4 regions of the Alcaligenes sp. LTN-3 genome follow, and region 3 is predicted to be linked to each of the others. Evidence: predicted binding sites of a transcription regulator. Region 3 holds the regulator's gene; each other region holds the start of a gene.
What was found. The regulator sigma-54, encoded in region 3, starts transcription at its own class of promoters, with help from an activator protein. The targets are predictions, from matches to a motif close to TGGCANGNAANCTGCTTT.

Region 1 (4,049 bases), on a different contig from region 3:
ACGTGTCTTTATAGTCATGACTTACTCCATCTGAAGATCAGGATTGCTCAGGCGTTTCAAATCTGAATGAGTGAGCTCCTGGGGATAAGGGATGGGGCGGTTGAGCGCCCCATCCTTCCGTTTAGCGAGGGCCGCCTAGCAAGCCGCCGAGCAGGCCGGTTACCGGGGCCAGCAAGCCGCCGTTGTTGGTGGTCCCACCACCGGTATTCACGCTGCCAGAGGCACCGCCATCTACCGAAGGGGCTGCTCCGCCCAAAAGCCCGCCGGTCAAACCACCGACCAAGCCAGTTACAGGAGCCAGCAAACCGCCGTTGGCGGCGTCACCACCACCCAGTCCCCCGGTCAGGCCACCCACCAGATTTGTGACGGGAGCCAGCAAACCGCCGTTGGCAGCATCACCACCACCCAGTCCTCCGGTCAGGCCACCCACCAGATTCGTGACGGGAGCCAGCAAACCGCCGTTGGCACCTTCGCCACCACCCAGTCCCCCGGTCAGGCCACCCACCAGATTCGTGACGGGAGCCAGCAAACCGCCGTTGGCGGCGTCACCACCACCCAGTCCCCCGGTCAGGCCACCCACTAGATTCGTGACGGGAGCCAGCAAACCGCCGTTGGCACCTTCGCCACCACCCAAACCGCCGACCAAACCACCGACCAGACCCGTGACAGGAGCCAACAAGCCGCCGTTAGCGGCGTCACCACCACCCAGTCCTCCGGTCAGGCCACCGACCAGATTTGTGACGGGAGCCAGCAAACCGCCGTTGGCAGCGTCACCACCGCCCAAGCCTCCTGTCAGGCCGCCGAGCAAGCCGGTAACTGGTGAGAGCAAGCCACCTTCGCCGTTACCTGTCAGGCCACCGGTCAGGGAGGCGACGGCTTGTGTGGCGTGGTTCAAGGTATTGCCCAGCGGGTTTGTATTGCTGTCAGTTTGGTGAACCAGTCCACCGACCGAGGCAACGGCCTGGCCCAAGTGTCCAACGACACCGCCCAGACCCAGCGGGGCGGCGCCATCGATCTGAGTACCCACATTGCCCAGGGCACTACCTACGCCGCCCAATAGGGCGTTGATGGGCTGGCCAACACCTAGGCCATCGCCCACTTGTTGAGTGATATTGGTCACCGTGGCACCTACAGGAGCGACCACGGTATCCAGGGTTTCACCGACATTGCCCAGGATGGGGTTCAAGCCAACAGGCAAGATGTTGTCGACAGTCTGGCCTACGTTGGCAAGGGAAGGTTCAAGAATGGGGGCGGCATCGGTACCGTCCAGCAAACCGCCCAAACCGAGTTGGCCGGTGATGGGGTGCAACAAGCTGCCTTCGCCCAAGAGGGAGTCGGTCAGTGCCGCCACGCCACCTGTGGCGTGGCCCAGCACGGCGGTCAATGGATTAGGGTTGTTGGCGTCAGCATGCAGCAAACCGCCTGCACTGCCCACCGCGTTGCCCAATCCCGTTAAGAGACCGCCTACGCCTTGGCCTAGATTCAGGGGCAGGCCACTATTGCCCAGTTGCTCGCCCAGATTGGTCACAACACCACCTACTTGCTGTGTTAGACCATTGATGGGCTGGCCCAAGCCGGTTGCGCCGCCAATTTGTTGAGTCAGACCCGTGGCTGTGTCCACGACAGGAGCAACCACGGTGTCCAGTGTTTTGCCCAGTTTGCCACCGGTATCTTGTAGACCGACTGGCAGGACATTGTCGACGGCTTCGCCGACATTATTCAGCGTAGTTTCAAGGGGGCCTGGAGTGTGAGGGTTTCCGCCGTTATCACCACCGCCGTTGTCGCCGCCGCCGTTATCACCGCCGCCGTTATCACCGCCGCCGTTATCGCCACCGCCGTTGTCGCCACCGCCGTTATCACCGCCGCCGTTATCGCCACCGCCGTTATCGCCACCGCCGTTATCACCACCGCCGTTGTCGCCGCCGCCGTTATCACCACCGCCGTTGTCGCCACCGCCGTTATCACCGCCGCCGTTGTCGCCGCCGCCGTTATCACCGCCGTTACCTGGTCCGCCCGTGCCTGGGCCAGGGTTGGTGGGGGTTTCTCCACCGCCACCACCACTGCCGCCTCCTAATAAGCTGCCGCAGGCGGTCAAGGTCAATGTGCTGGCCATTAAGGTGGCCAGGAGTGTCAGGCGTAGGCCTGGTTTCTTGCTGTCTGTATTTTTATGCATTGCTTGCTCCAATAAATGATCGGGGTACTTGCTTGCTTCCTGATTCTTGTATAAGCAATTTGCATGCCAATTAATTTGGTTTGCGATAGGCCGCATGTGCTCTTGGTTTGGCGCAAAGTAAGCAAAAAAAAGAGGGCTATTTGTTACGGGTTTTGGGCTTTGGGCGGAACGTGTTACGTAACAAAAAAAGAACCGCTGACAAGCAGCGGTTCGGTAGAGGGAGGGCAGGGTGCTCAGGAGGTTCGTGGCACCAGGGCCTTGGCATCCAGCCAGGCTTTGGTGTTCTGCCTGAAGGTGCTCATGCTATCGACCAGAAAGTCGTACATGGCAATTAGCTGGGCCGGGTTTTGATTCGCTGCGGTGTTGATGGCCTGATTAATGGCACGCTCTTTCACAGCCAGAACCTCGCGACACTTTTCCATCACCGGGTGCAAGGCAATTACGCGCTTGTCCAGGGGGTGACGGCCCCGTGTGATGTAACCCCGATGTTCAAGGCGGTTGATCAGGGCGCTGACACCGCTGGCACTCAAGTCCATCAGGTGTGCTAACTGACCAGTGGGCAAGGCATCGAATTCCATGATGTATTCCAAGGCCTTGAAATCGTTCAGAGGCATGTTTGCCTCTTCGGCCAAGCTGGCTTTCAGAGCTTCTGCGTAGATGGTGAACTGACGACCCAGCATCTTGCCCAGATCCATCAGCATCTTTTCTGAAAGCATGCTGTGTTCATCGTTGTGCGAGGACCAGTTGGAGCGGGCCCCGGCACTTTGTGCGCCAGGGTGACGGCTCACCGGCAAACTGACCGGGTTCATGACTTTATTCATCATTGACGGCCACCTCCCAGCAGGCCACCGAGCAAGCCGGTTACGGGCGCCAGCAAGCCGCCATTGGCTTGCCCACCGCCGCTTGTGTCAGCATTTGCCTGCACGTTGACGCCGCCGGTCAATCCACCCACCAGGCCGCCGACCAAGCCGGTAACCGGTGCCAGTAAGCCGCCACCTGCCTGGCCTTCTACGGCGGCGCCACCACCAATCGAAACACTGCCTGTGATACCGCCCAGAAGGCCGGTTACAGGGGCTAGCAAGCCACCGTTGGATGCGTCACCACCAGTCAAGCCACCCGTTAAACCGCCAACCAGGTTAGTGACGGGGGCCAATAGTCCGCCGTTGGCGGCCTCACCACCGCCCAAGCCTCCGGTCAAGCCACCGACCAGGTTGGTAACCGGGGCCAGTAGCCCACCGTTCGCGCCGTCGCCGCCGCCCAAGCCGCCAGTGAGTCCACTGACCAAACCAGTAACCGGGGCCAGCAGCCCACCGTTGGCAGCATCACCGCCGCCCAAACCGCCGGTCAAACCACCGACCAGGTTAGTGACGGGTGCCAGCAAACCGCCGTTCGCTCCATCTCCGCCACCAAGGCCACCTAGCAGCCCGGTTACAGGTGCCAGCAGGCCACCCCCTTCACCGCCTGTGATGCCGCCTAAGCCACCTGTCAGGGAAGCGACGGCTTGGGTGGCGTGATTCAAGGTGTTGCCCAAGGGATTGGTGTTTGCATCTGTCGCGTGCAACAACCCGCCTGCCGAGGCGACAGCCTGTCCCAGATGTCCTACGACACCGCCCAGTCCAAGAGGCGCTGCATTGTCCAACTGGCTACCCACGTTCCCCAAGGCACTACCGACACCCCCGAGCAACGCATTGATGGGTTGGCCTACCCCTAGGCCATCACCCACTTGCTGAGTCACATTGGTGACGGTGGCAACGACCGGTGCCACCGTGTTATCCAAGGCGCCACCCACATCACCCAGAATCGGGTTCAGGCCCAGCGGCAGAATGTTGTCTACGGTTTGCCCGACATTGCCCAGTGCAGGTTGCAGGATGGGTTC
Region 2 (4,049 bases), on a different contig from region 3:
ACTTGATACCACTAACTTTAACGAACACAGTATTCAGTCCGCCAGCTCTTACCTCGCCCCAAACGCCTCTTCAAAAATACCCACAATCGTCTTCTTATCCGTCTGAATCGGATTAGTCGCTCCACACACATCCTTGAGTGCGTTCTCAGCCAGAACTGAGAAATCTTCCCGCTTCACTCCCAGCTCTTCCAGCGACTTCGGAATCCCCACGATATCCGCCAGCTTTTTAATTGCTGCAATCACATCCAGACCTTTGAGGTCAGGATTGTTGTCCGACAATATCTTACCCAGTTCGTCCAAACGCCCTTTTACCGCTTGCATATTGAAAGCCTGCACATGCGGCAGCAGCAGGGCATTGCAAACACCATGCGGCAGGTCGTAGAAACCACCTAACTGGTGAGCCATAGCATGCACATAGCCCAGCGACGCATTATTGAATGCCATCCCTCCCAAAAACTGGGCATACGCCATCTGTTCACGGGCTTTTTTGTTATGCGGCTCACGCACCGCGATAGGCAAGTATTTAGCAACCAGCTCGACAACTTTCACCGCACAGGCGTCGGTAATGGGAGTGGCAATGGTCGATACATAGGCTTCGACTGCGTGAGTCAGGGCATCCATGCCGGTGGCAGCGGTTAGCGAGGCGGGCATGCCTTCCATCAGTTCTGAGTCATTCACTGACAAGAACGGAGTAATGTGACGGTCGATGATCGCCATCTTCACGTGGCGGGTTTCGTCGGTAATGATGGTAAAGCGTGTCATCTCTGACGCTGTGCCAGCGGTGGTATTGATGGCTAGCAGCGGCAGTTGCGGCTTGGCGGATTTATCGACCCCTTCATAGTCGGCAATCTTGCCACCGTTACTGGCAACCAGGGCCACACCTTTGGCACAGTCGTGGGAGGAGCCGCCGCCCAGGGAGACAATCATATCTGCACCGTGTGCTTTCAGCGCTTCCAAGCCTGCATTGACGTTACCTACAGTGGGATTGGGCTGTACCTGATCAAAAATCGCTGTATCGATACCCTGCGCAATCAGCTTGTCTGCCACCAGTTTAGCCATACCCAATTTGGCCAGATCAGAGTCTGTGATGATCAAGGCCTTTTTGAAGCCCATCCTCCCAACAATCGGCATAGCCTGATCCAAGGCGCCGGGGCCCAGAACATTGTGTGGGGTCATGAAAAACTCAGAGACAGTCATTGTGCGTACTCCTAATTAACGATAGAAGAAGCTCCTTGCCGCTTCAAGGCAATACGCATTGAAAGCGCGCAAGGAAGGGATCCCCCCATATTGCATGGGGGGAGGTCTAACAGCACTACGAATAGATCAAGAGATCAGAAAAAGCCCAGGGCGTTCGGGCTGTAGCTGACCAGCAGGCACTTGGTTTGCTGGTAGTTATTGAGAGCCATCTTGTGAGTTTCGCGGCCGATGCCGGATTGCTTGTAGCCACCGAAAGCAGCGTGAGCAGGATACAGGTGATAGCAGTTGGTCCAGACTCGGCCAGCTTCAACGCCACGGCCTACGCGGTAGGCACGCGAGCCGTCACGGCTCCAGACGCCAGCGCCCAGGCCGAACTCGGTATCGTTGGCAATGGCGATAGCTTCTTCTTCGTCCTTGAAGGTGGTCACTGCGGCCACGGGTCCAAAGATTTCTTCCTGGAAGGTACGCATGCTGTTTTTACCCAGCAGCATCGTGGGGCTGATGTAATAGCCATTGTCCAGGCCCTGGCCCAGACGATTACGCTCACCACCGGTCAGGGCTTGTGCGCCCTCCTCACGACCGATATTGATGTAACCCAAAATGCGCTCCATCTGCTTCTCGGAAACCTGTGCACCCACCATCGTCCCGGCATTGAGTGGATTACCAGTCTGAATACGTTTGACTCGCTCAACGGCGCGTTCAATAAAGCGTTCGTAAATGGACTCCTGAATCAGAATGCGCGATGGACATGTGCAGATCTCGCCTTGATTCAGGGCGAACATGCTCAAGCCTTCCAGGGCTTTGTCCAGGAAAGCATCATCAGCCTGCATCACGTCTTCAAAGAAGATGTTGGGGCTCTTGCCGCCCAGCTCCACAGTCGCGGGGATCAGGCGATCAGCGGCGGCGTGCAGGATTTCTCGGCCTACAGGTGTAGAGCCGGTGAAGGCGATTTTGGCGATACGCTTGGAGTTGGCCAAGGCATGGCCGGCTTCTTTCCCGTAGCCGGTGACGACGTTCAGCACACCAGCCGGTAGCAGGTCACCAATGATTTCCATCAGCAGCAGGATGGAAGCGGGGGTTTGCTCGGCGGGTTTCAGGACAATGGGGCAACCGGCAGCCAGGGCCGGTGCCAGTTTCCAGGCAGCCATCAACAGCGGAAAGTTCCAGGGGATGATCTGACCGACGACGCCGATAGGCTCGTGAAAGTGGTAAGCAACCGTGGTGCCATCGATATCCGAGAGACTGCCTTCCTGAGCACGCAGGCAACCGGCAAAGTAGCGGAAATGGTCGACCGCCAAAGGCAAGTCAGCCGCGCGGGTTTCACGGATAGGTTTACCGTTGTCGATGGTTTCTGCCACCGCCAGACGTTCCAGGTTTTGTTCAATACGGTCGGCAATGCGCAGCAAAACAGCGGAGCGCTCGGCAGGCGCAGTATTGGCCCACTGGTGTCGTACCTTGTGCGCGGCATCCAGCGCCAGGTCGATATCGGCGGCACCCGAGCGGGCGACCTGGCAAAACACCTGCCCGGTAACGGGGGAGACGTTATCGAAATACTCACCCTCGACCGGCGGCACCCAACGTCCACCAATGTAGTTGTCGTAACGGGACTTGAAGGGAAATTCCAGATCCAGGCCCATGGATTTGAGATCGGACAGATTCATGATGTCTCCTTATTGATTTAGTTCGGTGTCACCAGACGTACACCGCAGGGAAAGGTTAGGGGTGCCTTTATCCTGATTTAACTAAAGCAAATAACGTGCCAAACTAGCTAGCGATTGTCCCGACTCGATCCTAAACCCGCCCGCCTCCATAATGGAACAACCTCCAGTCGCAGGCTGCGACAGCGACTGTCGCAAAAAGCGAGCACTGTCGCAGGATGCGACACCTCTCCCGGAGCACATTCATGACTTCTCTACACGCGTTTTGCCCGCAAACCAACGAAACCATGTGGCGTCAATCCTGGGAGCGCTGCCAAACGATGGAGTCGGACTTAAGTGCAGAGCCCAGAGACATGAGCCAAGGTGCGCTGCGACAGTTGCTGGAACAGCAGCATCACTTGTTGCATCACTCTTCGGCAGCCGTACAGGATCTGGCCGCGCTGGTGCATCCGCATCGCAGTCTGGTTTTATTGTGCGACGCCCAAGGCACGGTGTTACAACAAGCGGGCGATCCGCATTTTCTGCAACGGGCCGAGCAGGTTGCCTTGCGTGCGGGTGTAAGCTGGGCCGAGAACCATCGCGGCACCAATGCCATAGGCACCGCCCTGTTCTGCGCACAGCCCATCAAAATTCACGGCAGTCAGCACTATTTGCCTGACAACCGGATTCTAAGCTGCCACGCCGCCCCCATTTATGACCCTTATGGTCAGATTATTGGGGTGCTGGATATTTCCGGGCCTTCAGAGCTGGAGCATCACTACGCCCTGGATTTGGCGCAGTTGTACGCCCGCCAGATCAGCCGCCAAATGCTGGAGTCGCTGTGCACGCCATCCCGCCGCCTGCTGCATCTACATACCGACCCTGGCCTGCTCAATAGCGCTTTCAGTGGTCGACTGGTTCTGGAAGACGACATGATTGTGGCCGCCGATGAGCTGGCCGCCCGCATGTTGCGCCAGGACTGGCAGGAGCTGCCCGGCCAGGATTTACGTTCGGTACTGGAGCAGGCGAAAAGCACAAGTCAGCCTGTCACGCTACACCTGAGCACGGCAACTAAAGCCCCGGCCCCCGCCCGCGCGGTACACGTTCAAACGGAGACAGCAGACACAACTCAGTTGTCTCCACAGCAGGAAAAGGCGCTGGAACCAGCGTTGCGGGCCATGCAAATGGGCTTGTCCATCTTGCTAAGTGGCCCCA
Region 3 (4,049 bases):
CGACTCGGCGCAACAATACTGGCTACAACCTGGCTGCCAATACCGGCCTGTTCTACAGCTTTGACACCGGCTCGGTGCAGCACACCATCAGCGCCGGGCTGGACTGGAATCGTAAAAGCTCGCGCAGCGACAACACCTCCATCAAGGGCTGGTCCGAGACCATCAATATCTATGATCCGGACTACCCGGCACGCCCTTATGTCCCCATGAATGGGCTAAGTGCGCCTAACGTCAGCTATTTGTACAGTGCAGCGCTGGCCGATACCCTGTCTTTTGCAGACGGCAAATATCAGTTGACCCTGGGTCTGCGCCAGCAATGGGTCAGCACCAAGGATAAAAGCGGCAAAAGCGATAATTACCGCAAGAACGCCCTGACACCCACTATTGCCGGTGTCTGGCAACTGCAGGACGACTGGATGCTGTACGCCAACTATGCCGAAGGTCTAACCCAGGGCATGATTGTGGGCGACGACTACGCCAACGAAGGTCAAGTCTTCGCCCCCCAGAAAACACGCCAATACGAGATCGGGATGAAGTACGACAGTGGCGACTACGCACTGACCGCCGCCCTGTTCGACATTACCCAGCCCAATAGCTACGAGAGCAATGAGCGCTTCAATGGCAAGCCCAACTTGAGCTACGACGGTCGTCAGCGCAACCGAGGCGTGGAAGTACAGGTGTTTGGCCAGATTGCCAAGAACTGGCGCCTGACTGGCGGTATCGCCTACCTGGATCCGAAAATCCGCAAGGCCAGCAACCCGGATACCGAAGGGCGTAGCGCCGTTGGCCTGTCCCGCTGGGTTGCCAAGGCCGGGATTGAATGGGACACCCCCTTTGTTCAAGGCCTGACCTTAAATGCCAATCTGCACACCCAGTCCAAGCAATATGCCAACGCCAGCAACAGTTACTACATGCCGGGCGTGACCACTTATGACCTGGGCATGCGCTACAAAACACGTTTTGCCGGCAAGGAAGTGACCTTGCGCGCCAGCCTGGAAAACGTAGGCAATAAAGCCTACTGGGTCGTGCCTTTAAGCAATGGCCAAGGCTCACCACGTACCTTCCTGGCTTCGGCCACCATGAAATTCTAAATAGACCAACAACAACCCTGCGATCCAGTGACTCCGTCTGGATGGCAGGCGCTAACTTTGCTTTTGCAGGGCCTGTTCATGCGTGTATGCAGGCCCTGTTTTTTTTATTGTTTCCAAGGTCTTGCCAAGTATCTTGAGCCTGCTGTGGCTGTCGCCCTAGACTCCCGCCGCTGCCCGCATCTTGCGCTGTGAAGCCGGTGCCAAACCTTCCGCCTCCCGGTACTTGGCCACTGTACGGCGCGCCAACGTCAAGCCCTGAGCCTGCAAGAGATCGGTAATCTGCTGGTCCGACAAAGGCTTGGCCGGTGGCTCGTCACGAATCATCTGTACAATCTGCGCCCGCACCGAAGCAGCGGACATATCGGCCTTGCCATCCACACTGGCCAAGGCCACGGTAAAGAACTGTTTAAGCTCCATCACCCCATGCGGCGTCTGCATGTACTTTTGCCGCGTTGCACGCGAAATCGTCGACTCATGCAAATCTAGTTCAGCCGCCAGATCGGCCAACTGCATGGGTTTCAAGGCCGACACACCCTGCGTGAAGAAATCCTGCTGCATCTGCACGATCGCTTGTGCTACGCGCAAAATCGTCACAAAGCGACTGTTGACGCTGCGCAGCAAGCCGGTCGCTTTTTGGCGCTCTGCCAATAAGGCTGGGTGCGCTTCAATTTCATAATCGTGCAGGTTCACCAGTTGCAGGCGCGGTACAGCCAGGGGATTCAAGGCCGCCTGCCAGCTATCCTTGCCACGAATCAGCAAGACGTCCGGCACGACATACGCCGAGACATTCTGTGTCCAGGCACGCCCCGGCTTGGGGTCCAGTTTCAGGATCAAATGATGGGCCCGCTCCACCAGCTCGGCCGGATAGAGGCCTGCACAGCGCTGACGCAGTTGACTGGGCGAGGCCAGAACGCCGACATGCTCACGCACCAGATAGCGGGCGCAATCAAACAAGGCGGGCTCCAGTTGCTGGGCCTGTTGCATCAGTTGCAAGCTCAGGCACTCGGCCAGATCCCGCGCACCGACACCGGCCGGGTCCAAAGACTGCACCTGTGCCAGCGCGCAGCGCAAATCACTTTCATCAATATCCAGCTCAGCGGGCAGGCAGGCCAGCACCTCGTCCAAAGAGACGGGCAGGTAGCCGTTATCGTCCAGCTCGTCGATTAACAACTGTGCCAGGACCCGGTCACGGTCGCTCAAACGCAACAATCCCAACTGCTCGCTTAGATAAGCAGCCAGGTCCTGATCAATGGCCGATTCGGGGGACCAATCAGGGTCATGCGAATCCCCTTGGTGCTTGGGAAACTCCAGACTCGCCCACGAGGATTCCGCCTCGCCCGAAGCGGCTTCGGGCAATGGCTCGGCGGCGACATCCATCTGCACGTCCAAACGTTCCAGCAAAGGGTTGTCCAGCAAAGCTTGAGCCAACTCCTGCTCCAGCTCGGCCCCCGATAGCTGCAACACTTTAATAGACTGTTGCAATTGCGGCGTCAAAACCAGCGTTTGCTGCTGGCGTAAATCTAGTGACTGACGCGTAAGCATAGGTACAATCGTTTCCATGAAAACTGACAACGCCCAGACACCCACCGCCAACGATAGTCAGGCTCTGCGTAGCACTCTGTTCAAGCTGTGCGCCACAGCCACTATTATCTGCACCGTCATCACTGTCGTAGTAGCCATTATCTGGTGGGACCTTCTCAACCGTCTTATCAGCTTCGGGCGTGGCCTGGATTACTCTGGCCTGCAGGCCTTGAGCATTCAAAACCTGGCGCTGATCAAACAATACAACCCGTTTTTCTGGTGGACGGTAGTGGGCGTCATAACGCTCATTATTGCCTATCTTTTGTATGGCTTTATACAAAGGGTCATGCAACGCAACCAGCAACGCATTATCGACGAGTCCACCGTGGCTCAGTTAGCCCGATCGCTCAGCCGTCCGGCCCGTGAAGTCATTTTGTGGTGCTGGCCCGATCAGCGCAGCCCTTTGACTGTGGGTGATTTACAACGCGCCTATAGCGAGTTGCGCGCTGGCCGCTTTGGCAAGATCGAACTGGCCGAGCAACAAAGCCGCCTGTTACAGGCCGACTATGAGCGCCAAGAACCACAAACCTGACACTTGCCTTCCTGTTTCTTTTGTGTTTGACTAACGGTCATGACTCACGCACGCCAACTCTCCTACGCTTGCCAAGGTTTCAGCCCCGCCGCTGAAGCAACCTTGTCGCGTTCCGTGCGTGAAGGCCGTTCCTCGGCCCCTGCCTCCATCCTATCCCAGCTGCTACTACTAGCGTCCGGTTGCCGGGCCTAGTGTCCTGTGGCAGTTCGGCAGCCAATACTCAGCCACATCTACGTCATTTGTGCCGCCACCGGCCTACGTAAATGCTGCAATCGCTGGTGACGGCAAGAAGTAATCAACACTTTTTGTCCGACAGGTATCCCCATGGCAATGCTGAAAAACCCCTCTCAAAAGTATCGTCCTTTTGTCGCCTTTGATCGCGACTTCGCCGAGCGCACCTGGCCGTCCAAGCGCATTACCAAAGCGCCCATCTGGATGAGCACTGACTTGCGTGACGGCAATCAGTCCCTGATCGAGCCCATGAACGTGGCTCGCAAACTGCGCTTTTTCGAGCAACTCGTCAAAATCGGTTTCAAGGAAATCGAGGTCGGTTTCCCTTCCGCATCGCAGACCGACTTCGATTTCGTTCGCAAGCTGATCGACGAAAACCGTATCCCTGAAGACGTCACCATCATCGTCTTGACGCAATCGCGTGAAGACCTGATCAAGCGCACAGTCGAAGCCGCTGCGGGCGCCAAACGCGCCATCATTCACTTGTACAACGCATGTGCGCCGGCCTTTCGCAAGGTCGTCTTTAACTTGAGCAAGGACGAGATCAAGGAAATTGCCTTGACCGGTACACGTCTGGTCAAAAGCGAAGTGGCCAAGTACCCGCAAACCCAATG
Region 4 (4,049 bases), on a different contig from region 3:
ATCGAGCAATGACCGATCCGATGGCACGCACGCGCGCATGGTCGCGCAAGGCCAACAAGGTTCCTCCCAACATACTCGCTCTCCAGTAGGCTACGCCCTGAGAAAAGTAGCATACCGCAGCGTCCGGGTGACTTACTTATCCACTTATCCACATTTTCAGTGGGCAAGCGCGGGGATAGCCTTTGGACAAGTCGCATTACCCCAAGTAATTCAAAGACTTGTCATGATGGGGTAATTAAAGCCCCCCTCCCTTTAGAAGATGACAAGAATCGAAAATGCCCCTGCTTTGGCCCGCAAATCAGAGTACATTGACGTTTTTAAATTCAAGGAGAGCGTGATGCGTCTGGATAAATCTCGCTCCAGCCGTAATGTCGAGGACCGCCGTGCCAATGGGCCACGCCTGAGCGGCGGCAAGATCGGTTTGGGGACAATCGTGCTGGCCTTGGTAGCCCTGTACTTTGGGGTCGACCCCAATGTGGTGCTGAACCTGGCCGGTGGCCCCACCAGCGCCCCGCAATCTCAACCGATTGCCGCCTCGGATACACAGGGCCAAACCATCGCCAAAATCCTGGGTGAAACCGAGGATGTCTGGCGCGATATTTTTGCCAAGCAAACCAATGGCAGCTACCGCGATCCCGTACTGGTTCTGTATCGCGGCGCGACTCCCACGGCTTGTGGCGCAGGCCAATCGGCCATGGGCCCGTTTTACTGCCCGGCGGATCAAAAGCTCTATATAGACCTGGGCTTTTTCACCGAGATGGAGCAAAAGATGGGCGTCAAGGGAAACTTTGCCCCTGCCTACGTGATTGCGCATGAAGTGGGCCACCACGTTCAGAACCAATTGGGCATGATGCGCCGTGTGGATGAAGCCCGTCGCAGCGGCTCGGCCTCGCAAGCCCGTCAGGCGTCCGTGCGTCTGGAACTGCAGGCAGACTGCTACGCCGGCATCTGGGCCAATCACGCCGATGCACAACGCCAGATTCTGGAACCGGGCGATATCCGTTCTGCGCTAGACGCGGCTCAAGCGGTAGGTGATGACACCTTGCAAAAGCAGTCTCAAGGCTATGTGGTTCCAGACTCTTTTACCCATGGCAGCGCGCAACAACGCATGGCCTGGTTCATGCAAGGCTATCAAACCGGGCAACTGAACATGTGCGATACTTTCACTCGACCTGATCCCGCTTCCTGATAAACGTAAAATTATGTAACCCGTCCTTGCGCTACATAATTTCCGTTCTATAATCATTTTCTTCGCAGGAAACGGGGGTCGTTAGCTCAGTTGGTAGAGCACTGGACTCTTAATCCATTGGTCGACAGTTCGAGTCTGTCACGACCCACCAGATATCCTGCTGTTTGCGGTACACCATGCCGCAACATCGTAAATTAGCCCGCTGCTACAGCGGGCTTTTTTGCGTCTGGACGCATCGATCCAGCACATCGCTACCCCAATTTTGCGCAGCCATCTTCTGGTCATAGTTGTTTACTTCGCCCACTACAAAAACCCGCTAGGCTAACAGATCATCACATCAGGAGATTGTCATGCTGATTGCCATTGATCCGACCAAGGCCCCCGACACCACACCTCCGGGCAAAACGCCGAACCCCGAACCCGATCCGAAGAAAATCCCGGGCAATGAGCCGCCTAGCAAAGCCAGGAACTGACAGACCTCGCCCACTCAAACATCCTGCACCCCTGCCATGTAGGCACAATCCAGGGCAGCGCAGAAAATGTCGCTGCCCTGCCAGCGCCTTGCCCCACATTTGAATCATGCTTTGGCAGCAGGAAAATGTTGCAAAGTTAAGACTATTTTAAAAAAAAATGCACACAATGCGCACTTGTTGCGTTGCAACATATATTATTTTTCCATAGTCGTTGTTCCTGCGGTGGTGAGATGAGCGGAGACAGGCGTCACAGAGCGCTGCTGTTATCTCGCTGCCCACCGACTAGGCAAGACCGGGGTCACGTGCCTAGCTAGCTTACTCGCCTTGCCGGAATTGTGTTGCTCTTCAACCTACAACACAGGTCCGCTTGCCTACCACTTGCGTTCGCGCTGTCGCACATCCTGCTGACAGCCGGAGAGTCGCTCAAACCGGCGCTGCCGGTTGCACTCAAGCCATCCACCAGGATTACCCATCCCGGTCGGCCCCCTCTCAACCGTCTCCTACCCCCCTCGGTGTTCCATTGCATCCGCAAGGCCAGCTTGCCTGTGTTTACTTCAGGAACACCTATGAAATTAATTACCGCCATCGTCAAACCCTTCAAGGTTGACGAGATACGCGAGGCCCTTTCCGATCTGGGCATACAGGGGATGACACTGACCGAGGTCAAAGGATTTGGTCGCCAGAAAGGCCACACTGAGCTGTACCGCGGTGCAGAATATGCAGTCGACTTCCTGCCCAAGATCCGCATTGAACTGGCTATTCCCGACGAGCAGTTGCAAAGCGTTCTGGAAGCCATTCAAAGCAGCGCCCGCACCGGTCGTATTGGTGACGGCAAGATCTTTGTCCAGCCGCTGGACCACGTCATCCGCATCCGCACCGGCGAATGCGATGAACAAGCCCTGTAATCGGAGACTCCATCATGAACAACGCTGATCTCTCGTGGATGCTGGTCTCCACGCTTCTGGTACTAATGATGGCCGCGCCGGGCCTGGCCCTGTTTTACTCAGGGATGGTGCGTCAAAAAAATGCCTTGTCCATGTTGTCCCAAACCTTGCTGGTGTTCAGTTTGGGGGTGGTGCTGTGGTTTATCTATGGCTACTCGCTGGCTTTTACCGCTGGCAATCCCTTGATTGGTGGTTTCGACAAGGTCTTGTTCAATGGCATGTTTACTGCCGCTGACCAACAGTTCTCCATGTCGGGCACCCTGCCTGAACTGCTGTTTGCGTCTTTCCAGGCCACGTTTGCCGGTCTGACATGCGCCCTGGTTGTCGGCAGTCTGGCAGAACGTACCCGTCTGTCCGCCATTTTGGTCTTTACTGTGATCTGGTTCACCCTGGCCTATCTGCCTATCTGCCATATGGTCTGGTTTGCCGATGGACAGAACGGCGGTTTGCTCAACACCCGTGGCGCGTTGGACTTTGCGGGAGGAACGGTCGTACACATCAATGCTGGTATTGCGGGTCTGGTCGGAGCCTGGATGATTGGCCCACGCTTGAACTACCGTCGTGAAGCCATGCCACCCCATAACCTGCCCTTGACCTTTATTGGTGCGGCTCTGCTGTGGGTAGGCTGGTTCGGTTTCAACGCTGGCTCGGCTTTGTCTGCCAATGAAAATGCCACGCTCGCCTTCTTCAACACCATGTTGGCCGCTGCCATTGGCGTTGTGGCCTGGACGTTGGGCGAATGGATCAGCAAAGGTCATCCTTCCTTGCTGGGTGCTTGCTCGGGTGCCATTGCAGGTTTGGTCGGCATTACCCCAGCAGCCGGTTTTGTGGCTCCCTCCGGTGCACTGGCCATTGGCTTGATTACTTCCCTGGCTTGCTTGTGGGGCGTTAATGTTCTGAAGCGCTGGCTGCGTGCCGACGATACATTGGACGTGTTTGGCATTCACGGTTTGGGCGGAATTGTGGGCGCGTTGCTCACGGGTCTGTTCAACGCACCTGTTCTAGGTGGTCCCGGCACCGCTGCTGGCAACAGTATCTGGATGCAGTTGTGGATTCAGCTCGAAGGCGTCTTGCTGACTCTGGTCTGGTCCGGTGTGGCCGCCTGGATTGCCTTCAAGATTGCCAAAGTCGTCTGCGGTGGTTTACGTGTCGATGCTGACCATGAACGCGAAGGTCTGGATATCCGCACCCACGGTGAAACGGGCTATCAACACTGAGATCCCATCATGATTCTTGACTATCTTGCCCACAGGCAAACAGCCCCCTTCAAACACAGGTACAAACCTAAAAGAAAAAGCCCTCTCTCGAGGGCTTTTTTTATAAGCAAAACGGCTGCTTATTTTTCTTTGCGGTAAGCGTCGTGACAAGTCTTACAGGACTTGCCCACATTACCAAAAGCCACACGGAAGGCATCAAAATCGCCTGAATCGGAAGCCACTTTCA

Region 1: the regulator sigma-54 is predicted to act here: its motif matches at 2,225-2,242, upstream of AC6I6N_RS07420 (collagen-like triple helix repeat-containing protein).
Region 2: the regulator sigma-54 is predicted to act here: its motif matches at 2,942-2,959, upstream of exaC (acetaldehyde dehydrogenase ExaC).
Region 4: the regulator sigma-54 is predicted to act here: its motif matches at 2,053-2,070, upstream of glnK (P-II family nitrogen regulator).

What each region holds. Positions count from the first base shown of each region.
Region 1 covers NZ_JCAPDN010000001.1:1,578,685-1,582,733, reverse strand. The annotation lists gene AC6I6N_RS07420 (collagen-like triple helix repeat-containing protein) at 122-2,173, opposite strand; gene AC6I6N_RS07415 (MarR family winged helix-turn-helix transcriptional regulator) at 2,407-2,997, opposite strand; gene AC6I6N_RS07410 (collagen-like triple helix repeat-containing protein) at 2,994-4,049, opposite strand, start outside.
Region 2 covers NZ_JCAPDN010000002.1:875,333-879,381, reverse strand. The annotation lists gene AC6I6N_RS12340 (iron-containing alcohol dehydrogenase) at 49-1,197, opposite strand; gene exaC (acetaldehyde dehydrogenase ExaC) at 1,332-2,858, opposite strand; gene AC6I6N_RS12330 (sigma-54-dependent Fis family transcriptional regulator) at 3,101-4,049, shown strand, end outside.
Region 3 covers NZ_JCAPDN010000003.1:107,819-111,867, forward strand. The annotation lists gene AC6I6N_RS13465 (TonB-dependent receptor) at 1-1,091, shown strand, start outside; gene rpoN (RNA polymerase factor sigma-54) at 1,248-2,633, opposite strand; gene AC6I6N_RS13475 (hypothetical protein) at 2,650-3,204, shown strand; gene AC6I6N_RS13480 (hypothetical protein) at 3,244-3,396, shown strand; gene leuA (2-isopropylmalate synthase) at 3,535-4,049, shown strand, end outside.
Region 4 covers NZ_JCAPDN010000001.1:1,305,157-1,309,205, forward strand. The annotation lists gene AC6I6N_RS06140 (ABC1 kinase family protein) at 1-73, opposite strand, end outside; gene ypfJ (KPN_02809 family neutral zinc metallopeptidase) at 338-1,189, shown strand; tRNA gene AC6I6N_RS06150 (tRNA-Lys) at 1,265-1,340, shown strand; gene AC6I6N_RS06155 (hypothetical protein) at 1,540-1,662, shown strand; gene glnK (P-II family nitrogen regulator) at 2,229-2,567, shown strand; gene AC6I6N_RS06165 (ammonium transporter) at 2,582-3,823, shown strand; gene AC6I6N_RS06170 (c-type cytochrome) at 3,943-4,049, opposite strand, start outside.